3 regions of the Arthrobacter sp. 01T419 genome follow, and region 2 is predicted to be linked to each of the others. Evidence: riboswitches for the same ligand, from Rfam matches in the RefSeq annotation. Region 2 holds a riboswitch; each other region holds the start of a gene.
What was found. Region 2 has a riboswitch for cyclic di-AMP ahead of AC1DLO_RS12015 (NlpC/P60 family protein). Riboswitches for the same ligand answer to the same signal wherever they lie in the genome.
Positions count from the first base shown of each region.

Region 1 (16,270 bases), on a different contig from region 2:
GTTCGGCGAGTGGCTTGCTTTCCGGTGGTGAGCAGCAGATGGTAGTTCTCGCCCGGGCCTTCGCTGCCCGGCCAAAGTACCTTCTGATCGACGAAATGTCCTTGGGACTCGCACCAGTGGTATTCCTGCGGCTCTTGCCCATCATCCGGCACATCGCCGATTCGGGTGTCGGCATCCTGATGGTGGAACAATTCGCACAGCTGGCCCTGAAGATTGCGGACGAAGCCATCGTGGTGACCGGCGGACGGGTAACGTACGGCGGGCCGGCCGAACCGCTGATGGCCGACCCCGCCCTGCTGCACCGCGCTTACCTCGGAATAGCGGAAGTCTAGTTCCGCCCCCTGCCAGGGCCCGACGTCGGACCTCATCAAAGCGACTGCCTGCCGGGCGTGCAGGCCTCACCGAGCAAAGGACAACAATATGACACTGCAGATTTTCGTCAACGCGGTCATCCGGACGCAGGACCCGAATCGCCCGTGGGCACGCTCCATGGCCGTTTCCGATGGCCGGGTTGTGGCGTTGGACGAGGACGCCGAGGCACTTGTGGGTACCGGCACGGAAGCTGTGGACTTGGACGGTGCCTTCCTCATGCCGGGCCTGATCGACGTCCACAATCACCATTCCCTGGCGGGCGCCGCTGATCTGTTCGAGTGCAACTTCCTTCCAACCGATGACGTGGACACCATTCTGGAGACGGTTGCCCGCTGGAGCGCGAGCCTCGAGCCCGGCGCCTGGGTCATTGGAGGCAGTTGGGGCAGCGGCCTGTTCGAGGAACTCTCCCGCTTGGACACGCTCGCCCGGCTCGACGAAGCCAGCGGAGGGCGGCCCGTGCTCCTCAAGGACGACAGCAAACACAACCGCTGGGTCAATTCCGCCGCCATGGCATTGGCCGGGATCGATGCGGGCACTAGCGATCCCGAAGGCGGCGAAATCCTCCGCGACCCCGCTACCGGGCTCCCCACCGGTGTGCTGATCGAGGCAGGCGGCGTGCTGGTTGAACGGGTCGTGGCAGCATCGCAGGGATACAGCCTGGAACAGATGGCACGTGCGTGCGCCCGGGGCATCGAGATCCTCCACTCCTACGGCGTCACAACCTTCCAGGACGCAGCAACCTCGCTTCAAATAATGGAAGCGCTGCGGCACCTTGACCAATCCGATGCCCTGGCGGCCTGGGTGGTCAGTTCCATGCAGGTCAACGACTTCATCTTCGGTACAACCCCGTTGGGCGAGGAACTGGTGTCCAGGGGTGAGGAATTCCGGACCGCCCACCATCGTCCCGACTTCATCAAGATCTTCCTCGACGGTGTGCCGCCGTCCCGCACTGCAGCTTTCCTGGAGCCCTACTTGCCGGACGAGCACCACGCCCATGATTTCGCCGGCCACACCACCATGCCTGCGGAAGATCTGGTGGGATGGCTCCGGCGGACCGCGAAGACGGGGATCTCGGCCAAGATCCACTGCACGGGCGACGCTTCGGTCCGCATGGTGCTCGACGCCGTCCAAACCATCCGGGACGAGGGGTTCCACGAGGCGAAATACCAGATAGCCCACGGCCAGTTCGTCCACGAAGACGATCTCCCCCGCTTCGCAGCACTGGACGTCAGCGCGGACATTTCGCCGTCGCTCTGGTTCCCTGGCGTCATTTATGAGGCCATCAAAACGGTGCTCCCACTGGAACGGGCCACGAAGATGCAGCCCAACCGGGACCTCCTGGACAGCGGCGCGACCATCGGTGGCGGCTCGGACTGGCCTGTCAGTGTCTCCCCCAATGTCTGGGAGGCCATCCAAGGGCTCATCACCCGTGCCGACCCCACGGGACAATTTCCTGGAACCCTCTGGCCCGAACAAGCCATCACCCTCGAAGAAGCGCTGGCCTGCTACACGACGGCGCCCGCGAGAATGCTCGGACTGTCGGATCAGCTTGGCTCCTTGGAACCGGGCAAGGCCGCAGACTTCATCCTGCTCGACCAGAACCCCTTCGAGGTGGAGCATTCGGCCCTCGGCAAGATCCAGACCCTTCAAACGTGGTTCGCCGGCAAGCGGGTCTTCCAACGCGCCTGACCCAGCGCCCACCCGGCAACGCTCGCTCACCTATAAGCCCGAAAGACCCCAAAGGTGAGCGAGCGTTCGGGAAAAATGCCCTAGATCTGCAGGAGGGTCGCCCGGGAGCAGGAGCCGGGGCGCCGGAGAGCCCTTCAGCCGCGGGTCAGGCCTCGGCTTTGCGGTCTTCGATCAGTTTTTGCACCTGCGGGAACAACGGGTGCGACGGCGGCAGCTCGGTAATGCGCTCGACCGCCTCGGCGGCGTCCATTTCGGCGAGCATGCGGGCGAGTTCCACGGCTTCGTCGTCTGCTCCGTCGTCGAAACGCAGGGCGGCTGACATGGCGTCGAGCAAGGCAACGGGAGTGACTCCGCGCTCGGCTAGTTCCGCGGCCGGGCCGATGAACCGTTCGTGCCTGCCCAATTTGCGCAGCGGAGCACGGCCTACCCGGTTCACGGTGTCCGGCAGGTACGGGTTGGTGAAGCGGGAGAGGATCTTCTGCACGTAGGCTTCCTGCTCAGCCTCGACAAAGTCATGCTTGGCCACGAGAAGCTGCTTGGTCTCCTCCAACACAGCTCGCACCCGGGCAGCAATGGAGGCATCGGCCATGGCATCGGAGATCTTCTCCAGTCCGGCGCCATAGCCGAAGTACGCTGCCGAGGCGTGTCCCGTGTTGACCGTGAATAGCTTGCGCTCGATGTACGGGCCCAACTCGTCGACGAAGGTGGCTCCCGGGATCACCGGGGCCGCCCCAGCGAACGGGGTGCGGTCGATCACCCACTCGTAGAAGGTTTCCACTGTGACATCCAAACCTTGGCCGGGCGCCTGGTTGGGGACGATCCTGTCCACGGCCGTGTTGGCAAACACCGCCGTGGAGGAAAGATCACCCGCGGCACCGTCCCAAGCGGCCTGCACTTCGGAATGCAGCAAGTCCGTGGCGTTGATGGCGTTCTCGCAGGCCATGACCTGCAGTGGAGCCAACGACGGCGATCGGCCGGCCAAGCCGCGCGCGATCACCGGCGCCACGAACTTGAGGATGTGCGGCCCCACCGCTGTGGTGACGAGGTCCGCCGTCGCGATTTCCGCGACGACGGCAGCCTCTTCGGAGCCCGAATTCAGGGCCCGGAAACCGGACACGGTCTTGACCGCCGCATTTTCGCCGACCTCGTGGACCTCATAGGAGGACGCGGAGGCGAGCTGGCTGATCAGGGCGTCCGCGACATCGGCGAAGACCACCTCATATCCAGCCTCGTGCAGCAGCAAGCCGACGAATCCCCGTCCGATGTTCCCTGCCCCAAAATGGACTGCCTTCACTATGCGTTGACCTTTCCGAACAGATCCAGCACTTCGTCCACCGACGTGGCTTGCTCAAGCTGGGCCACTTGCGCCTTGTCCGTGAAGATCTTGGCGATGGAGGACAGGATGTGGAGGTGTTCGTTGTTGATGCCGGCGACGCCGACGACGAACTTGACCTGCTTGCCACCCCAGTCGATGCCCTCGGGGTAGCGGACAATCGACACACCGGAGTGCAGGATGTGGTCCTTGGCAGCGTTGGTGCCGTGAGGGATTGCCAGGAAGCTGCCCATGTAAGTGGACACGGATTCCTCGCGCTCATGCATTGCGTGAATGTAGCCCATGTCCACGGAGCCGCGATCCAGCAGGAGCTTGCCCGCCTCGTCAATGGCCGAGTCGCGGTCCGTCGCGGTGCCGTTGAGGATCACGCTTTCGGCGAGCAGGACATCCTTGCCCCCGACGGCGGTGGCCGCTTGAGCGGCAGGCTCGGCAACCGCCGTCGAGCCCTCAGCGCCGGGCTCAGCGTTGCTGCTTTTCACAAGTTCCACGATCTCGTCATACCGCGGACTGTTCATGAAGTTGTCCACGGAGACGTGTACAGCCCCGGTCGTGAGCGGCTGGGCGCGTTCGGCGAGGTCCTGGTGGGTGATGACGACGTCGTAGGTGTCGGTGAGGTTGGCAATGGCAGCGTTGGTGACTTTGACCCCCGGGAAGCCCGCGGCCTTGATCTTGTTCCGCAACACCGAGGCGCCCATGGCGCTGGAGCCCATGCCGGCGTCGCAGGCGAACACGATGTTCTGGATGGGACGGGTCAGGAGCGCGGTACCGCCACCAGCACCGAGGAGCGCGGAGGAAACGGAACTCTTCTTGCCCTTGAGTTCTTCCATCTTGGACGTGGCTGCGCCAAGATCAACCTCGTCGCTGTGATGCGTGGTGCGGAGAATCAACGCGGAGACGAGGAACGACACCGTCGCTGCCAAGATGACCGACAAGATGACGCCCACGTAGCTGTCACGGGAGGTCTGGGCAATGACTGCGAAGATGGATCCCGGAGCCGCCGGAGCGACGAGGCCTGAGTTGGTGATTGCGAGCGTCGCAATGCCTGTCATGCCCCCGGCGATGGCTCCGAGGATGAGCAGCGGGCGCATCAGGACATACGGGAAGTAGATCTCGTGGATCCCGCCGAGGAACTGGATGATGAAAGCGCCCGGCGCCGAGGCCTTCGCTGCCCCGCGTCCAAAGAACATGTAGGCGAGAAGAATTCCGGCTCCCGGACCGGGGTTGGCTTCAAGCAGGAACAGGATCGACTTGCCCTGGTCCAGTGACTGCTGGATGCCCAGCGGGGTTAGCACGCCGTGGTTGATTGCGTTGTTGAGGAAAAGAACCTTGGCGGGTTCGATGAAGATGCTGGTGAGCGGAAGGAGTCCGTTGTGCACCAGGAACTGGACGAAATTGCCCGCGGCCGTGCTGAAGGCCTGGACCAGCGGAGAAATACCGAAGAACCCGAGCATGGCGAGCAAGGCGCCCCAAATACCCGCGGAGAAGTTGTTCACCAACATCTCGAAGCCCGGACGGATCTTGCCGTCCCAGATGGCGTCGATCTTCTTCATCGTCCAGCCACCGAGCGGGCCCATGATCATGGCACCGATAAACATCGGAATACCGGCACCAACAATCACGCCCATGGTGCCGATGGCACCCACGACTCCGCCCCGGACGTCGTACACCATTTTGCCGCCGGTGTAGGCAATCAGGAGCGGCAGGAGGTAGGTAATCATGGGCCCGACGAGGCCAACGTTTGGCGTGCCGGCGGCGTTGTTGCCGAAGCCACCGAGTTCGGGGACGGGTAGCCAGCCGGTCTTGATGAACAATGCCGTAATGATGCCCCAGGCGATAAAGGCGCCGATATTGGGCATGATCATGCCGGAAAGGAATGTTCCGAACTTTTGGACACCAACGCGCAGGCTGGTGCGCGGCTTCGCAACGGTCTCTGTTGCCATGTGAATTCCTAACGTGAGTCCCGCATCAGTGCGGGATCAGTCGATATCTATCGAAGGAGGACAGCTTTAGGAGCTGCTTGAGATTCGGTGAAGCCATTCAAGGAAAAGCTTCAGCTCCGAACTGGATAGCTGGTCTGAATGCGAGGCTTGGAGTGCCGCATTCAGCGCGATTGCCGCAACAACAACGGACGACTTGCCGGAGTCGTCTGCTGCGGCGCCACGGGCAGTTTCCGTGGACACGGCGAAAATCATGGAATCCCGGGTCATGGTGGAGAGCTCGAGGTTCCGGTCTTCCAATGGCTCTGCAATGAGCATGAGCGTGACACCAACGTTGGCTGCCAGGATGCTCCTCGCTGCCTCGCGCGGGGGTACGTTGATCTGGCCGGCAATGGCCGCCTTGCTCAGCATTTCCTCCAGAAGCGACTCGGCATCAGCCACGATGGCCGGCCTGCTTTCCGGACGGATGTTGCCGAACATCACCAGGTAAAGGTGCGGTTGGGTAAGCCCGAACTGGACGTGGTTGTCCCACATCCGCCGGACGTCCTCCAGGGGTTCCCCAGAGGGTGCGAAGTCCCGCTCTCCCGCCACGTACTCCTCGAAGCCGGCTGCAACGACGGCGTCGAACAACCCCTCCTTGTCGCCGAAGTGGTGGTACAGCGTGGGCGCCGTGACGCCTGCGAGTTTGGTGATTTGGCGCGTTGAGACCGGTGACCCGTCCGAATTCGCCAGCAACTCGGCAGCTGCACGGAGCAGCCGAGTTTTGGGCGGAAGCTGGTCATCGAAACTCATAGCCGCTACCCTAGCACCTATAGCAACGCTATATGAAGTGAGTCACAGGAGATTTTTTCGGACCCCGAGGCGCCGCAGCCGGTGGGTCCGATCCGAGAGCAGGAACAGAGGATTTCAGTGCAGAATTTCCAAGGAGTAGGCGTCAGCCCGGGCCGCGTCATTGGCACTATCCGTCAGATGCCCAAACCAGTCAGCGAACCGCCGTCGGGCGAGCAGCTAGCCGTTTCCACCACGGCGGAAGAAGCGATCGCCGGCCTCAAGACCGCGGCCCAATCGGTCCACGACGAGCTCAAAGCACGCGCTGACAAGGCCAGCGGAGACGGTAAGGCCGTGCTCGAAGCCACAGCACTGATGGCCAAGGACACCATGCTCCTGAAGTCGGCCACCAAGCTCATCAACAACAACGGCAGCTCCGCCGAACGCGCCATCTGGGAAGCCGGCGCCTCGGTATCGGAAATGCTCCACAACTTGGGCGGGTACATGGCCGAACGCGCCACCGACGTCCTGGATGTCCGCGCCCGGATCGTCGCCGAACTCCGCGGCGTCCCCGCCCCCGGGATCCCGGCGTCGGATACTCCCTTCATCCTGGTGGCCGAAGACCTCGCCCCCGCCGACACCGCAACGCTGGACCCCGCCATCGTGACCGCGCTGGTCACCTCGGGCGGCGGACCGCAGTCCCACACCGCGATCATCGCCCGCTCGCTCGGCCTGCCCGCCGTCGTCGCGGCCCGCGGAGTGGACGAAATCCCGGACGGCGCCGAAGTCTTCGTGGACGGCGCGGCCGGTTCCCTTTCCCTCGAACCCTCCGAAGAGCAGCGCGCCGCCGCCCTCGCGTGGGTCGAAAATGCCGCCACACTGGCTGTCTTCGACGGAAACGGTACGACGGCGGACGGCCACCTGGTGCCTCTTCTCGCCAATGTGGGCGGCGCCAAGGACGCTGCCGCGGCTGCCGCTCTGGGCGCGCAGGGCGTGGGCCTTTTCCGCACCGAATTCTGCTTCTTGGAACGCGACACCGAACCGACCGTGGTGGAACAAGCTGCCGCGTACAGGGGCGTGTTCGACGCTTTCCCAGGCAAGAAAGTGGTGCTCAGGACCCTCGACGCCGGCGCGGACAAGCCCCTGCCCTTCCTCACGGACGCAACCGAGCCCAATCCGGCCCTCGGCGTGCGCGGCTACCGCACCGATTTCACCACGCCCGGGGTTTTGGAACGCCAGCTCGAGGCCATCGCCATCGCGGCCGGCGAATCAGAAGCCGACGTGTGGGTCATGGCGCCCATGATCTCGACTGCGGCCGAGGCTGCCCATTTCGCGTCGATGTGCGATGCCGCGGGGATCAAGACTCCTGGAGTGATGGTCGAGGTACCGTCCGCGGCACTGACCTCGGCGTCGGTCCTGCGACACGTGGGCTTCGCGTCCCTCGGCACCAACGACCTCACGCAATACGCCATGGCCGCCGACCGGCAACTTGGCCCCCTCGCCGAGCTCAACACCCCCTGGCAGCCTGCCGTTCTGCGCCTCGTGCAGCTGACCGTCGCTGGCTCTGCGGAGGAAGGCAACAACAAACCCGTTGGCGTGTGCGGTGAGGCAGCCGCGGACCCGGCCCTCGCCGTCGTACTCGTTGGCCTGGGCGTGTCCACGCTGTCCATGACGGCACGGTCACTGGCCGCCGTTGGAACCGTGCTCAAAACGGTCACGTTGGAACAGGCTCAGGAGCTGGCCCGCTTGGCGCTCAGCGCTCCCGATGCCCTGGACGCCAAGGCCTGGGTCCGTGCCAAACTGCCGATCCTCGAGGAACTCGGGCTCTAAGCCCGGCCGCACCAACCCCAACCTGAACACAAGGAGTACCCATGCCCGAACGCACCGCCACCATCGCCAGCCGCTCCGGACTGCACGCCCGCCCGGCGGCTCTCTTCGCCGAAGCCGCGGGAGAATCTCCGGTTGAAGTGACCATCGCCATGCGCGGCGAGCCTGCCGAGGACGCGCTCGACGCCGCCAGCATCCTTTCGCTCATGACGCTCGGCGCCGCAAAGGGCGACGTCGTCGTGCTTCGGGCAGAGGGCGACGGCGCCGACGCCGCACTGGATTCCCTGGTGACCCTGCTGGAAACAGACCTCGACGCGGAGTAGGCACCACCGGACCCTCGCTCACATATAGCCGCTTCCAACCCAACCCTCCTGCAGAAATACGCACCGCTCGCCGGAAGGGACCCGAAATGCGCAAGCCGAATGCCGCCGTCGCGTTCTACGTGCTCAGTATTGTGCTGCTCCCGGTCTCACTACTCGGCTATTTGATCTGCGTGGGGAGGATTCGCGGTCGCCGTGGTGGAGTGACGGGCGAAATGGCCGGCGCTTGCAGTTCAGATCTGCAGGAGCGTTCCGCCGATTGGGCTCACATCAGAGCGAGCGTCCGGGATTTCGGCCGCATAGGTGAGCGAGCGTCTCAGGGCGGAGGCGGGCGTCTCAGGGGGCGCGGCAGGGGCGGGCGGGACGGCGCGCCCTCACGCGAAGGCGGACATGCCCGTAATGGAGCGTCCAATAATCAACGCCTGGACAGTTTCCGTGCCCTCATACGTGTGGATGCCTTCGATATCGGCGAAGTGCCGTGCCACGCGGTTGGCCAACAAGATTCCGTTGCCACCCAGCAGGTCGCGCGCGTTCGAAGCGATGCTGCGGGCGGTACGGGTGCAGGTGAACTTCGCGAGCGCCGCCTGCGCGGGGGTCAGCACGCCTTCTTCGTCCAGCTTGGTCATCTGCATGACCATGAGCTGCATGGTGGCGAGCTCCGAGTGCATGCGCGCAAGACGCTCCTGCACAATCTGGGAAGCGGCTAGCGGGCGACCGAACTGCCGGCGCTGGGCTGCGTACTGTACAGCGGTTTCATAGCAGGCCGTTGCATGCCCGACGGCGGACCACGCCACTCCCAGCCGGGTCGCCAAAAGGACGCGCGCTGTGTCCTTGAAACTCCGGGCCCCCGGGAGCACGTTTTCCACCGGCACGAAGACGTTCTCCAAGCGGATGTGTGCCTGCCAGATCGCACGGAGCGACAGCTTGCCCTCGATAGTTGTGGCGAAGTAGCCAGGAGAATCTTGCGGGACAAGGTACCCATGCACCTGCCCGTCGTCACCTCGGGCCCAGACCACAGTCAGGCCGCCGATCGAGCCGTTGCCGATCCACTTCTTTTCGCCATTGAGGACATATCCGCCCTCGACGGCCGTCGCGGTCGTCTCGAGTCCCACCGAATCGGAGCCATGGGCCGGCTCGGTCAAGGCGAAGGCGCCGTATTCCTCGGCCCGGGAAAGCGCCGGAAGCCAGCGGGCCTGCTGCTCCGGGGAACCGCATTCGGCAACGGACCGCAGCGCCAAACCACCCTGGACCGCAACCACCGTGCCGATGGAGCCGTCCCCGCGGCTCAGTTCCATGGTGACCAGCCCGGCGGCGGTTTTACTCATGGCCGGGAACCCGTCGATGTTGATTCCGTCGCGCAGCAGGTCAAGTTCACCCAAGCGCTTCACCAGGTGCAGCGGATACTCCGCGCGCTCCCAGTATCCCGCGATGATCGGGAGCACTTCGTCCTGGACGAAGGTCCGCGCTCGGTCCCAGTAGGCGCGGTCTTCGCCGCTGATGTCCTTCAAAACGGAGGCCGGGTCCGGGTCCAGCGATTCGTTCAGGACGTACTCGGGTTCCATGGTGCCATCTGGGAAAACGGTGCCGTCCGGAAAACGGCATTCAGCTCTGCGGACGTGTCGTCGGACGTCGTCGTCATGGGTGAATCCTCGCTCTGGGTTGCATTCTGCGACTCCCAGCATGCGCTGACACTGAGTTTCATGTCAAGGAACTCAGTACCATCGAGAGTTTTTGCTGGATCATCCCGACCCATCCACGGGCAGGCCGCGAAAACACGCGGCTGTTTTGATGGGGAACCCGAATGATCCAGCAGAATCTACGCCCGGTCCGAGGAAACCCGAGCTAGGCCAGGGCGTCGCGAACCGCTTGAAGGATCTGCTCTGTACCGGCCGCAGGATCCAGGACGGCAACCACGACGGCGGGACGGTCACTCTCCAGATGAGCCTGCCCGCCCGCCTCGTCGGCCGGAACCCGGGCCGGTCCCCCGGCGAAAGTGTCAGCCAGAACACCCAGCTCCCGCGCGAGTCGGCCGGCCAGCTCTTGGGCCTCAGTTTCCGGCGCCTCATCCTCTGCCTGCTCGCCACCGGCGGCCGCCCGCAGCCATTGGCGCAGGGCGCTATTGTGCACCGCGATGACGGACGCAGCAAACGCCACGGCAGTGAGTTCCCGGTTCTCGCCTTCGGGCAAGGCCGCTTGCAGATAACTTCGAAAAGCCCGCTGATAGCGATGCGTCATGACCAATTCACGATCACGAAGGGCGGGCACCTGGCGCAGGAGCTCGTAGCGGGCCAGCGAGGTTTCCCGGTGGCCTACATGGTGGTCAAAGACCAAGAGCGCCGCTTCCACGACAGAACGCAACGGAGCCGCCGTCGTGCGCAAAAGCAACTCTTGGACGCGCGCCAGAATCCGGTCGTGATCAGCGAAAACGACGTCCTCTTTGGAACCGAACTTGCGGAAGAACGTGCTGCGGCTGACGCCCGCGGCGTCGGCGAGATCGTCCACGGAGGTTGCGTCGTAGCCTTGCCGCACCAGCAGTTCGATTGCGGCCGCCACAGCGGGGCTCGGATCCGGATTGGCGGGGTAGTTGACCATAGGCGTGAATCTAACACGGCGGCGTAACCGCGCAGCCTCGAGCGCAGCTAGGCTTCTGCCATGGCATTGATAGCTCCCCGCATGACGCCTGGCCTGCCCGCAGACGACGCCCGGAACCTTGCAGCCTCACTCCAGGACAGCAACGACATTACCGTTTTCGTCGACGGCACGGTCCACCGGCTGCCGGATCAGGCGAGGGACGCCGTCGTCGATCTCCTCGGCCGGCTAAGCCGCGGCGAAGCGGTGACCGTCAGCAGCGTGGAGGAAATGCTCACGACGTCGCGGGCTGCCGAACTCGCGGGGATCTCGCACACCTACCTTCGCAACATGACCGATCGTGGCGAAATACCTGTCGAATACCGTGGCACGCACCGCCGGATCCGGCTCGCAGACATCATGGCGTGGCTGGAGACGCAGAAGCGCAAGCAAGCGGCAACGGCCGCCGGAGATGACGCCGTCAGCTAAAGGTGCGGATCGGGAAGCAACGCCGCGTCAGCTTTCGACTTCGCCGCCGGTGATGGTTCCGCGCCAGGCTCCTGTTTCGACTTCCCTGCCTTCAATGAATACCGGTCCGGCCCTGAACGGTTCGGGGGCCATGGGGCCTCAACTGCACGCCAGAACGAACTATGGGCAGGAACATAGTTCGTTCTGGCGTGCAGTACCGACCGGGTGCCCTGACACACGCCGGGCCCGCTCCAGGCTCCCTCGTTATCTAAATGTGACTTTGCTGGCCGGCTGATGTACCGTCGAGGGGCGACCCATTCCCCAACTGGGCCGCTTCCGGGTTGACGCCGAGCTCTGCCGCAACCCGGATTCCGCTAGACCCGCGGCAGAGACGGGGGACCCAGAGTCTCCGGGCCTATTTCTCCACAGGCCCTCGGGGTGAAGCCGCCACGTGCGGCCGGACGGCCTCGTCCGAACCCGACAGCTAACCTCGAAGGCGTTGAGAGGCAATCACCATGTCCCCAACCATGGATCAGCCTCGCCGTGCCCAAGTGGCGGGCGAGCGCACCAAACCAACCGGACGCCGTCGGGCCCAAGACAGCGCAACGTTCATCCCTGCGCAGGCTCCAGAACCTTTGAGTTCGACGGCGGCACCCACCACCGCGAAAACCCCGACGACGGCGGCACCCACCACGCGAGCGGCCGCCCGCGCGGCCGAGCGGGAGCGGGCCGCACAAGCCAGCTCCGCCCCGGAACCCGCCACCGCAGCCATCCCGACGGTGGCAACAACGCCGGCGGAACCAGCCCCCGCCGAACCCGCAGCCCCCGAGGCTGCACCGAACCAGAAGACCCAGGCCGCCGAAACTCGGAAGGCAGCCACGACCGCCCAGCGCGCGGTTCCTCGTGCCGGCTTCGGTCAGATGTCCTTCGCCGGTTCGTCGTTCAGCCGGGAACCTCATGCCGTCCTGAAGAAGGCTGCGACCATCCGGACGATGAGCAACCGGATGGCCGTGGTGGCCGGAGCCCTCGGCATCTTGTTGACGGCGGGTTCCCTGGGCCAGGCCCTTGAGTTGCCCTTCTTCGGCCAGGAATCCCAAGCCCAGGACGCAGACAGCCAAAGCTCCGTCCAGCCTCAGGACCCTTCCACCGCGGGCAGCGTCTCCCCCGACGCAACAGCTTCACCGTCGGCAACCGCCACGGCTGCCAAGGCCGGTCAAACCGCGACCGACCCGGCGCAAGGGCCGCAAGCGCCCGCCGCCGTCGCGCCGTCGAGTGCTGGAGCACCATCGGTCTCCGTTCAGGTCCCCTCCGTCATCCCATCAGCGCTGCCCCCAAGCCTTGCTCCTGTGCCGGCCGTTCCGACGCAGGGCCCGGCGCAGCCTGCTCCGGTTCCCAGCCCGGCTCCCCCGGTCACGGTCACTCCAACACCGACGCCGACGCCTACTGACCCGTCCTCGCCGACGCCCACTCCCACCGATCCGCCCTCCCACACGCCACCTGGGCAATCGAAGCCGAAACCGCCGGTAAAGCCCAGCAGCGCACCGACGGCTTCGTCGCAGCCAGCTCAGCCGGGCTTCGACTTGGGAGCGATTTTGGACGCTGCAAGCGGGATCCTGCAGTGAGGATGGGACAGCATCGAACATCATCCGTCGAGTGGCACGGGCGGTGCTGCCAGAGCACCCGGACGCAGATGAATGAGCGCCGCCCCGACCGCTGGCGCTGCAGCCTTCAGCTAAGGCCGTTCAAGCGGTAAACGAGTGCGGCCTCCAGTAACAGCGCAGCCTCAAATCCGAGGACGGCCCGCCCAGCGGCGCGCCTTGAGCGTTGCGTGGAGTTCGAGCCGGATAGCACCATTCAACGGATCCGCACCGATGAGTTGCCGGACCCTGGCCAGGCGGTTGTAGATGCTGCTGCGGTGCAAATGCAGCTTCGCGGCCACGTCCTGGACTGAGCCGTCGCTGTCGTAGAGCAGTTCGAGGACGGGCAGGAGCTCGCCGTTGCGGTCGGCGTCCTCGATCGCCTGGAAATAGGACGAGCCCGAATCGTCCCAACCGCCGGGTGCCTGCAGCCGTTCGAACAACTGGTAGATCCCTGCCGAACGGCTGTCCACGAGCTCACCGAGCGGAGGATCGACGGCGGCAGCCTGGGCCGCGAGCTTCGACTGCCGGTACGCCCGCCCCAGTTGGCGGATGACCGAAAACGGCTCACTGATGCCCAGGATGACCCGGTCCACCTTCCGGCCGGCCCGCTTGGCGAGCTCCAGCTGATAGTGGACCAAGACCTGGGCATGTTCTGCCCGTCCGCCGGTTTCGCGGAACAGCAGGACCGAATGCGTCTCGGTGCCAGCGCTGAAAAGGACCGAATCGACGCCGATAGTGGCCTGCAGCGCGGCGGAACGGTGCGTCAGCGTGGCTGCGATGGGATCGGAGACGCCGCCGCTGTCCTCGGCGTCGAGCACGGTCACCAGCTGCCACGGGCCCCGGCCCTGGACCTCCTTCCATCCGGCCACGGCCGCCACCGCGTTGGATTCGCCCTGGCATGCAGCCAGGAATTCCTGCTCGCGGCGGCGCCGGAACTCCGATTCGGCCGTATTGGAATCGAGCAGCAACCCCGCGAGGAGGTCCAGCTCGTCCCGCACTCCTGGCAACTGGGCGAGGATCGCCGTCGCGGTCTGTTCGTCAAGGTCCTGCTGGACCCAGAGGTACCCCACGCGGAACCCGCGCACCAGCAGCGGGACGCAGACGCGCCCCACCATACCGAGTTCCTCATTGGCGGGCACGACGACGGGACGCACCGCGGTGGCGATGCCGTGCGAGAGCTGCCAGGCACTGACGTCCACCGGGACTTTCTTGCTGAGGAGGAAATTCACGCGGACGCGGTCGGCGTGGGACTGGTTGGAGCTGTAGGCGAGCAGGACACCGTCGAGATCTTCCAGGGAGAGTCCGCGGCCCAATTTGAGTGCGACGTCCTCGACGATCTTCTCCACGTCCTGTTGCATGGAGCAAGACTACTTTGCCCGCTGCCCACGAGTGGCTGGACTTGTTTATCTAGCGTGGCATCTATCCGACGCGGACCGGCACGGGAGCCTCGTCGGCCTTTTCGGGGAGGGCGCCTTCTCCCAGGAAGGCACGAAGCATGGCGTCCCGATCGAACTCGCCTTCCCATTTCGCCACAACAAAGGTGGCCACGCAGTTACCGAGCAGGTTCACCACCACCCGCATGGAGTCCATCAGCCGGTCCGCGCCAAGGAGAAGCGCGACGCCCGCAACCGGGAAGATCCCCAATGCACCGGCAGTGGCCGACAAAGCGAGGAAGGCTGACCCGGGAACCCCTGCCATGCCCTTGGATGTGAGCATGAGGATCCCCAGCGCCACGAGCTGCTGTCCGAGATCGAGATGGTGCCCGAAAGCCTGGGCGAGAAAAAGCAGGGAGATCGACAGATAGATTGCGGCACCGTCGAGGTTGAAGGAGTAGCCGGTCGGAATAACCAGGCCGGTGGTGCTGCGTGAGCAACCTGCGTTGGAGAGCTTGGCCATGATGCGCGGCATGACGGATTCTGTGGACGCCGTACCAAGGGCCAGCAGGAACTCTTCACGGGTGTACTTCAAAAACTGCCAGAGCGGCACCCGGGCGATGCCCCACGCCACGAGGAAGAGCAAAGCGATGAAGACGACGGCGGCGCCGTAACACGCCGCGATGAGTACTGCGTATGTGCCCAAAGAATCCAGTCCGTACTGGCCAATGATGAACGCCATGGCCCCGAACGCGCCGATGGGTGCCACCCGCATGACCCAGGCCATAATCTTGAAGAACACGTCCAGGACGGTCTCCATAAACGTGAGCACAGGCCCGCACCGTTCCTTGCCGATCACAACAACGGCCGAACCGAAGAAGACGGAGAAGCACAAGACCTGCAGCAGGTTGTTGTTCGCGAAGGCGCCCACGACGCTGGTGGGGATGACGCCGAGCAGGAACTGGCCCACGTCCTTGGGCGGCGCGGTGCCGGTCTTGGCGTTCAGGGCGTCCTGGCTCAGCGAATTCGGATCGATGTTGAGCCCTGCCCCAGGCTGGACGAGATTGCCCACCATCAGGCCGAATGCCAGGGCGAACAGTGTGGCCCCCGTGAAGTAGATGAGTGCCTTGACTCCGACACGGCCCACGGCTTTGACATCCCCCACCGCTGCGATTCCGGTGACGATGACCAGGAAGATCAGTGGCGCGATGATCATCTTGATGAGCTGGATGAAGCCGTCGCCAAGAGGACGCAGTCCGGAACCGATACTGGGCCAGAAGTGGCCGATCAGCACACCTGCAATCACGGCGGCGAAGATCTGGACGAACAGGGATTTGTACAGGGGCTTCCTGGGCGCAGGAACAACAGTCGAAGAGGTCTGTGTCTTCACGGTGCTGGCCAATCGTTGGACGGAGGTGCGTGGTTGCTCGTCCACGATAGGAAAACGACGTTTCAACGAGGTGACACAAATGTCACTAGAAGAATCATTCATGAAACATGCGTTTCAACTGGCGGGCAAGCACTCATGCCGGATCCCGGATCGCCCGGCGAACATCAGGCGACACCTGACGCTCTCAGAGTCGACAAATGTCGAGTTGTGGGGGGTAAAAACCCCGGAAATACAAGGAAGTTCACGACGGCGGCCATCGCCTTTCGTGTCGCCTGGCTCACAGCGGATTTATTCTGGAATCACAGTCCCCCGCAGAGAAAAAGGCCGTTGAAGCCTTTCGAACATGGAGCCCACAATGATTATCGGTGTCCCCAAAGAGATCAAGAACAACGAATTCCGCGTTGCCATCACTGCCGCGGGGGTTCACGAGTTCCGCACCCACGGACACACAGTCCTGGTGGAGCGCGGCGCCGGCGTCGGCTCCGGTATCACGGACGAGGAATACGCGGTAGCTGGTGCTGAGATCGTGGCCGAAGCCGACGACGTCTGGGCACGCGCTGACATGGTCATGAAGGTCAAGGAACC
Region 1 is NZ_JBFTQF010000012.1:1,895-18,164, reverse strand. It holds gene AC1DLO_RS16390 (ABC transporter ATP-binding protein) at 1-332, shown strand, start outside; gene AC1DLO_RS16385 (amidohydrolase) at 421-2,061, shown strand; gene AC1DLO_RS16380 (mannitol-1-phosphate 5-dehydrogenase) at 2,207-3,355, opposite strand; gene AC1DLO_RS16375 (PTS mannitol transporter subunit IICBA) at 3,355-5,334, opposite strand; gene AC1DLO_RS16370 (TetR/AcrR family transcriptional regulator) at 5,401-6,123, opposite strand; gene ptsP (phosphoenolpyruvate--protein phosphotransferase) at 6,241-7,929, shown strand; gene AC1DLO_RS16360 (HPr family phosphocarrier protein) at 7,971-8,249, shown strand; gene AC1DLO_RS16355 (acyl-CoA dehydrogenase family protein) at 8,621-9,808, opposite strand; gene AC1DLO_RS16350 (TetR/AcrR family transcriptional regulator) at 10,089-10,838, opposite strand; gene AC1DLO_RS16345 (helix-turn-helix domain-containing protein) at 10,899-11,303, shown strand; cyclic di-AMP (ydaO/yuaA leader) riboswitch at 11,645-11,795, shown strand; gene AC1DLO_RS16340 (hypothetical protein) at 11,798-12,904, shown strand; gene AC1DLO_RS16335 (PucR family transcriptional regulator) at 13,066-14,280, opposite strand; gene AC1DLO_RS16330 (cation:dicarboxylate symporter family transporter) at 14,342-15,685, opposite strand; gene ald (alanine dehydrogenase) at 16,041-16,270, shown strand, end outside.
Region 1: it holds a riboswitch for cyclic di-AMP, as region 2 does, so the genes downstream of both, AC1DLO_RS16340 (hypothetical protein) here and AC1DLO_RS12015 (NlpC/P60 family protein) in region 2, are expected to answer to the same signal.

Region 2 (3,993 bases):
GCCTTGGCCCCCGGCGGTATCAGGCCGCCGGTGACGATGGGACTCGCCTGGTGTGGGGCCAGCCGGTGGCCCGGCTCGGCCAGGATCCAAGGGCCGCCGCCATTGACAGCCCAGCCATCCATCGCCGAAGACGCGTAGTGCGGCAGGTCCTGCAGGGCGTGGACATCTTCGGCCAGCGTCCTGCCGACCGCGTCTTTCAGGGCAACGGGTGCGGCGGGAATGGGCGTGGCACAGTCGAAGGCAAGCTGCCGGGCTTCCGCCCACAAGTGGTCAGCGTGCGGGACATGCTCAACGTTCGGGCCCGGTTCGGTCACGGAGGGAGGGTGCTGGTTCTCGGCGCCCAGTTCCTCTCCGCCCTGGTTCTCGGCGCCCTGTTTGGGGGCATCGGTCATCCGGCGTCGGTTCCCGGGTTCGTATAGTCCTTGGCGAGTGTGCGTGCCAGGCCCATCGCCGCATCCATCGACGCGGTTTCGCTCGCTTGGCCCGAACCCGCTGCAAGTCCGGCAGCGAAGCCGGCAATGAAGGTGGTCAAAGGAGCGGCCGGGCGAACGACTGAATGCGCCGCGACGCCGGCCAAGGACAGGATCTCATTGATGTCGATTTCGACGCCTTCAAGCTCAAATGCTTGCATCAGGCTCCTGCACCACTCCTCAAGCGTTTCTTCCTGGGTCTTCACGATCCGCCTCCACAGTCCGGTACAGCTTTTGTCACGGCAGGTCGCCGTCCACTCCAAGCGCCGCGGCATCGTCCCAGGTATCCACATCATCGGTGGAGCCAGCAGGAACAGGTACGGCCAGCAGATCAAGCCTAGCAAGCAGGCGGAACACCGCGGCGTTGGCCAGGCCACCCTGTTTTGCCGCGGCCAGCACTTCCCGTTGCAAAGCGGAGAGCCGGTAGATTCCGAGCAGCGGCTGTTTCCGCCCATCGGCGGACACGGCCATGGCTCCTTCCGCGTTCTGGCGACCGGCAAGTTCCCGGAGGAGAACCGGAACAGCCGCGCCGGCGAGGGGCATATCGCACGCCATGACGAGGATCCAGGGCGCGTGCTTCGTGGACGGGCTCTGGCGGTCTTGCGCCTCTAGCGCGGCGAGTCCGGCTTCGATCGCTGCTGCCGGTCCGGCGAACGGCGGGTCCTCGCGGGCGGTCAATGTGCCTTCCGGTAAACCGCCGGGATCCGGCCCGACGACGACGACACACCCGGCCCCGTACGCGGCCGCGAGGGCGCGATCAAGGAGCGTAGCGCCGTCGTACGTCAACTGGGCTTTTGGCACGCCACCGAGGCGGGAGGACTTGCCACCCGCCAAGATCACCGCATCAAAGTCCACCAGCCCAGATTACCCGGGAAGCAGTCTCAGTTCCGGTTCAGGCCGCCGATTCGGGCAAGAGGAAGGGATCCCATGCGGGCGCAGGTTTCTCAAGCTCCTTGATCTGCCAGATAGTCCCGGTGGGCGCCGCCGGAGTGAACCTCAGTTTCCAGCCCATCTCGGCCGGTGTGTGGTCACTCTTGGCGTTGTTGCAGCGTAGGCACGCCGCCACCAGGTTTTCCCAGGAATCCGCGCCGCCCCTGGATTTGGGGTGGACGTGGTCAATAGTGTGGGCTGCTTTCCCGCAGTAGGCGCAACGGTGACCGTCGCGGCGCAAGACGCCGCGACGTGTAACCGCCGTGATCGTGTTGTACCTCGGCCGGATGTAGCGATTGAGCAGAATCACGGAGGGACGTCCGAGAATCTCCTGTGGCCCGACGACAGGCTCGTCGCCTTCGGCCACTACGCTCGCTTTTCCGGTGAGCACAAGGACCAGCGCCCGGCGGAAGGTGACTACCGCCAGCGGTTCATATCCAGCATTCAGAACGAGTGTGCGCATGCACGTACCTCTTCACGGCCGCACCCGTCAGGGGCGCGAGGGCCGGCTGCCCTCTGCATGTACGGGCTGTGGATCGACACCACAAGAGTAAACACGGAGAGGCCAGATCAACGAATCCGTGGGTGGGTTCAGGCGCTGTGTCGGGCAAAGTTCATGTGCCGGACATGTGGCGGGAACCTCCAAACGCCCAAGGACAGCACGCCCGGACTCGCCCCGGCAGACCCCTGGGGACGTGATGTAGGGCGACGTGAGGTAGCACATGCTGGTTAAAACAGAACATCCCCGCGGGCTGACCAGCGGGGATGTTCCAGTAAGACTATTCAGACGAAGCTATTAGCCACCAACGCGGATGAAGACCGGGCCGGAGCCGATGTTGACGCTGTACAGGGCAGTGGTGCCACCGTTCCAGCCGCCGTGGACCGCCATGCCATTCCCGACGTAAACGGCGATGTGAGCCATGCCCATGCCACCGTTCTGGTAGTAAACCAAGTCACCCGGCTGCGCTTCAGCAGCGCTGACCGTGCGGCCAAGGGAGAGGTAGTCTGCCGGCCAGCCGTGGAAGTTGATGCCAACGGCAGCCAGGGAGTTCGAAGCCAGGGCGGTGCAGTCCTGGGCAACGCCGAGCTGTGCGTAAGCTGCGGCAGCAATTGCCGCGCCCTTGCCGCTGGCAACCTTCGTGGCGGGGGATACAGCTGCGGAAACAGAAAGCGTTGCGGTGCCCGCAGCGGTTCCGGCCTTGGGAGCGGCGACAGCTTCCTGGACGGCAACCGGAGCTTCGACAACCGGAGCAGCTTCAGTGGAAACCACCGGGCGCTCGTACTTGATGGCGACCGAGGAATCGGCCGCAATGCTGGCTTGGGCGATGGACTGGACTTCCAGGGTGGAGGTCGCAGTGGACTCGCGGGGAACGTTGGTTTCGGCAGCGTTGGCTGCGATACCGCTAGTGAGGACCAGTCCGGACGCAGCAGCGATAACTGCTGCCTGACGGCCCACGCCACCGGCATTGCTGCCGACGGTCTTAGCGATGACGGCAAGCGAGTTGGTCTTGGTGACCGCGGCGCGGTGGCGCGCAAGAGTAGAGCGTGAAGACACGTTAAAAGGCCTCTCCCTATGCCCGCGAGGTAAGCTGTCGGATTCGGATGGGAGTCATCCGGCCGCAATGCTTCCCGTGGGAAACAAGTGCGACTTAACCCCAAGGCCATCGGTGAAGATGACCAAAAGTGGGTCCCCCGCCTCTGCCAGACGATGTTTTGCGAACGGAACCTCGGGCAGTGGCAGAGCTAGGCAATCCACCCGAGTGCATCAACTCTCTAAAAGTTGATGCGAGTTAGACGGTACATGAGTTTTGGCTGAATGTCACATTCAGGTCACGGAGCGTGACAAGCATGCGAGAGACGGCCATCGGATTGGCTTACAGCCAGCCCAAGGGATCAACGACATCGCCGTTGACCATGACTTCAAAATGGAGGTGGCAGCCGGTCGAGGCGCCAGTTGTGCCGCTCAATGCGATGACGTCGCCACGGTTGACCGTTTGGCCCACCTGGACGTTGAACGAGGACAAGTGGTTATACGTGGTTTCCAGGCCGTTGCCGTGGTCCACCACAATGCGGTTTCCACCGCCATATGGGTGCCAGCCCGCGAAAGTAACCTTGCCGGCGGCAGCCGCATGCACCTGGGTGCCACATTGGGCCACGAAGTCCTGGCCGCGGTGGAACTCCCCCAGGCCTCCCGTAATGGGGTTCACGCGGTAACCGAACGGCGAGGCCGTAGTCAGAGTGTCCAACGGAGCCCCGAGGGTCCCTTTGGAGGACGACGTCTTGATGCTGCCGACGGACTGCGCGCTCAAGAGCTGCTTGAGCTTGCTATCAGGATCCGCCGTGGTGGATACCGCAGCGCGGCTGAAATCGATCGTGGCACTGGCCGCAGCCGGAATCTCGGGCTGCGTCCCCGTCAAAGCGGCCGAAGCCTGATTCGATTCCGCAGTGGCCGTCAATGCGCCCGTACCAGGCATCGCAACCGTCAGGATGAGGCCCGTGGCGGCGAGGGCGACACCAGCCTTCTGTCCCGCACCGCTCGCGGCGGCGAAATCGGCCATTTGCCGCAAGGGGCCTTTGCGGCGGCGCACTTCGC
Region 2 is NZ_JBFTQF010000006.1:146,957-150,949, reverse strand. It holds gene AC1DLO_RS12035 (molybdopterin molybdotransferase MoeA) at 1-392, opposite strand, end outside; gene AC1DLO_RS12030 (DUF6457 domain-containing protein) at 389-676, opposite strand; gene mobA (molybdenum cofactor guanylyltransferase) at 708-1,325, opposite strand; gene AC1DLO_RS12020 (HNH endonuclease) at 1,363-1,863, opposite strand; gene AC1DLO_RS12015 (NlpC/P60 family protein) at 2,197-2,955, opposite strand; cyclic di-AMP (ydaO/yuaA leader) riboswitch at 2,961-3,128, opposite strand; gene AC1DLO_RS12010 (M23 family metallopeptidase) at 3,275-3,993, opposite strand, start outside.

Region 3 (3,965 bases), on a different contig from region 2:
TGTCGAAGTTGTCCTTGTCCCAAACAGCGTCAGCCTCTTTGCTGTGTGCGGGCTGTGTCGAACGGCAGGCCTTCCTGTGACCTCCCGCGGTGTTGTGACAGATTCTGCTGGATCATTCGCTGCCATCGAGCGCCAGGCCCCGTGATCGTGCGGATCGCCCGGCTGGACTGAGGAGTGATCCAGCAGAATCCGACGCCGCCCCCGCCGAAACCCGCGCCCAGTGCCCCATCCGGCCCCGGGAACAAAGCCGCCATTGCGCGTCGGGCGTCCGGTGCCGTTGTACCGTGCAGTTGGTCAGGTGGCTAGGCTGAGACTCACAGGGTGCTCACAGCATCGGCAAAGCACCGGCAAACCGGCAGAATGGAGAGTTGTCCCATGGCATCCTCGCACTCCATGACCAACAACCTTCCCCAGCTCAGCCACCCGGACGGTTCCCCCATCCGCGCCCTTGTGGTGGACGACGAACCCAGCCTCGCCGAGCTCATGAGCATGGGCCTCCGCATGGCGGGTTGGTCCGTAGCCGTGGCGGGCGACGGTCCCGCAGCGGTAAAGCTCGCCAAGGATTTCCGGCCGGATGTCCTGGTGCTGGATGTGATGCTTCCAGGGTTCGACGGCGTTGAGCTGTTGGGCAGGATCCGCGCCTTTGCCCCTGAGGTGCCTGCGCTCTTCCTCACCGCGAAGGACGACGTCCAGGACCGCATCGTCGGGTTGGCCGCCGGCGGGGACGACTACGTCACCAAGCCGTTCAGCATGGAAGAAGTCCTGCTGCGCCTGCACCGCCTGGTCCAGCGTTCCGGCGTGGCCGCGATGGACACGGCCGAACTGGTTGTGGGCGACCTGACCCTGAACGTAGACACCCGCGAAGTCACCCGCGGGGGCGAAGACATCCAGCTCACGGCAACCCAATTCGAACTCCTGCGCTACCTCATGGAGAATCCCAAGCGCGTGGTCAGCAAGGCCCAGATCCTGGACCGCGTGTGGGACTACGATTTTGGCGGGCAAGCCAACATCGTGGAGCTCTACATCTCATACCTGCGCAAGAAAATCGAAGCCAACCACCCGCCCATGATCCACACGGTGCGCGGGGCCGGCTACGTCATCAAGCCCGCCGAATAGCCCGGGGCGCCGAATGTCCGCACTCTCGGGTATCCCTCGCCAAACGGATCACCAGTGGTTCAATCCATCAACCTGGCACCTGCGCACACGCCTGATCCTGGTCTCCATGGCCCTCCTCGTGGCCATCTGTGGAGCCGTGGGCGTCGTCAGCTACGCCTCCATGGACCTGTTTCTCACGAAGCAGCTCGACGAGCAATTGATGCAGGCCTCCCATGGCCGCCCGCCCATAGGTGATCCAAATGGACGCTCGGATCCTTTGGATGCCCGGGGTCAGAGCATCGGCACGCTGAATGCCCGCATTCTTGGCGGGCAAGTGAGCAGCGCTGGATTCTTGTCCCCGGACGCCACACGTACGAACTTGTCACCCAACGATGCCGCGGTGCTGTTGGCGCTGCCCCACGATGGACGTCCGGTTGATCGGAGCCTTTCCAAGGGCGGCTACCGATTGGTGGCCACCGCAACCCCCTACGGCGATGTGATCATCACTGGCCTGCCACTCGCCTCAAAAGAGGATACCGAGGCCTCGCTCGTGTGGACCATGGTGCTGGTGTCCTTGGGCGGACTGGTGCTGATTGGACTCGCGGGAACTGTGTTGATCCGCCGCACCATGCGCCCACTAGAGCAACTCTCCGACGTTGCCACGAAGGTGTCGAAGCTTCCGCTCGACGCCGGTGAGGTGGCGCTCGCGGTGCGCGTTCCGGCGTCGGCGGCCCACCCGGGTACAGAGGTGGGAAGCGTCGGCCATGCTTTGAACCTGATGCTGGACAATGTTTCCAGCGCCCTCGAGGCACGCCAGCTGAGCGAAACCAAGGTGCGCCAGTTCGTGGCCGATGCCTCGCACGAGCTCCGGACTCCGCTGACGGCGATCCGCGGCTACACCGAGCTGTTGCGCATGACGGAGAAGTTCACCGAGGACGGCCGCAAGTCCCTGGGCCGGGTCCAGAGCCAGTCCGAGCGAATGACCACCCTCGTGGAGGACCTCCTGTTGTTGGCGCGGTTGGACGAAGGCAAGGCACCGGAGTTCACCGACGTGGACCTCACACAGTTGGTGATAGAGACCGTCAGTGACGAGAAAGTCATGGCCCCCGAGCACATCTGGCAGCTCAAGCTCCCGGATGAGCCCCTCACGGTCCGCGGAGACACCACGCAACTCCACCAAGTCCTGGCCAATCTGCTCTCCAATGCCCGTAAACACACAGAGGCGGGCACCACGGTGGTCACGGGAGTCATGCGCTCGGCCGATGGCAGCGCCGTGGTCACAGTGACCGACAACGGTCCCGGCATTCCGCCTGAATTCCAAGGCAGGATCTTCTCCCGCTTTGCCCGCGCCGACGCCGCGCGTTCCGGTTCCGAGGGCACGTCCGGGCTCGGCTTGTCGATCGTTGAGTCCATTGTCCAGGCCCATGGCGGCACTGTTGAGGTAGTCTCGCGTCCGGGCCGGACGGAGTTTGCCGTGCGCCTTCCGGCGCTCAGGACCGCCACGGCCTGAAGACCATCCGGAAGATCACGACGCCGGAGCGCGGCGAGCGCAAGTCGGCGCACCGGCGTCGTGATCTCCGTTACCTAAATGTGACTTAAGCGGGGACCTCCTGTACCGTCGAATAGGTGCGCAGGGTATCCCCGGCCACCGCCGGGTAGGCGCCGAGCTCTGCCACTGCCCGGTGCCCGAACACTCCAGGCAGAGACGGGGGACCCAGGTCTCCGGGCAAGCGCTCATGTTGAGCCGGCCCTAGGGGTGAAGCCGTACCGCCACGATTCTCAGTGGCCACGGCCGGATGACCTCATCCGAATCCGACAGCTAACTCCGCAGGCGTTGAGAGGCAATCACCATGTCTGGTTCCAAGAATCAGTCGCGCCCTGTTGCGCGCCACCGCGGCGAACCTGCCCGGACAAACAAGTCACGTTCCACCCTGAGGCGAGCAGCCGCAAACCTCGGCCCCAGCCAGCGCATGGCCGTTGTTGCCGGCGTTGTTGCTGTGTTCCTCGGGGCAGGCGCAGCCAGCCAGGCCGCCGGACAGGCCATCAGCGCCCAGGACCTGAGCCGGGCGTCCGAATCGCGCACCGTCGCAGAGCACAACGCGACCCCGTCCGCCACCGCCACGCCATCGGCGAGCGCAAGTGCCAGCGCAAGTGCCAAGCCGAGCACCGCGCCGACTCAGGCACCTGCTCCCGCTCCGGCCGCCGTCGTTCCCCAGGCCGCCGCACCGGCAGCGCCGGTGGCACCCGCCGCTCCCGCAGCTCCGGTCGCCGTCGATGACCCCGCCGGCGCCCAGGCCTACGCCGCGAGCATGCTTTCTTCCTACGGTTGGGGCCAGGGCGAAATGTCTGCCTTGATCACCTTGTGGAACAAGGAATCCGATTGGCGGACCACTGCCACCAACGCATCGAGCGGCGCTTACGGCATTGTGCAGTCGTTGCCCGGCGAAAAGATGGCCTCGGAAGGCGCCGATTGGCAGACCAACTACCAGACCCAGATCCGCTGGGGCCTGAACTACATCAAGCAACGCTACGGATCCCCGTCCGCGGCTTGGGCCTTCCACTTGGCCCACAACTGGTACTAGACGCACCAAGCACTCAAGAGGTCCGTCCCGTCAGGGGCGGACTTCCGCGTCCTTAATCGGCTCAGTCCTTTGGGGGACTGCTGTCGCTTGTCGGCGGCATGTCTGAGATCTGTGCCAGCATCCGCTCTCTGGGAGCTGCCCGTGACCACGGGCCCTCAGGAAGCTAGGAGACGAAGGACAGGAATCCCAAGTAGATCGGCATGTCCACACCCGCGTGGAAAAGGGACGAGGGAACAATGCTGCCCGAGCTGCGCGTGAGATAGCCGCCGATCAGACCGAGCGGGAAGG
Region 3 is NZ_JBFTQF010000009.1:175,661-179,625, reverse strand. It holds gene AC1DLO_RS14855 (response regulator transcription factor) at 376-1,116, shown strand; gene AC1DLO_RS14850 (sensor histidine kinase) at 1,130-2,605, shown strand; cyclic di-AMP (ydaO/yuaA leader) riboswitch at 2,769-2,943, shown strand; gene AC1DLO_RS14845 (aggregation-promoting factor C-terminal-like domain-containing protein) at 2,946-3,677, shown strand; gene AC1DLO_RS14840 (CPBP family intramembrane glutamic endopeptidase) at 3,841-3,965, opposite strand, start outside.
Region 3: it holds a riboswitch for cyclic di-AMP, as region 2 does, so the genes downstream of both, AC1DLO_RS14845 (aggregation-promoting factor C-terminal-like domain-containing protein) here and AC1DLO_RS12015 (NlpC/P60 family protein) in region 2, are expected to answer to the same signal.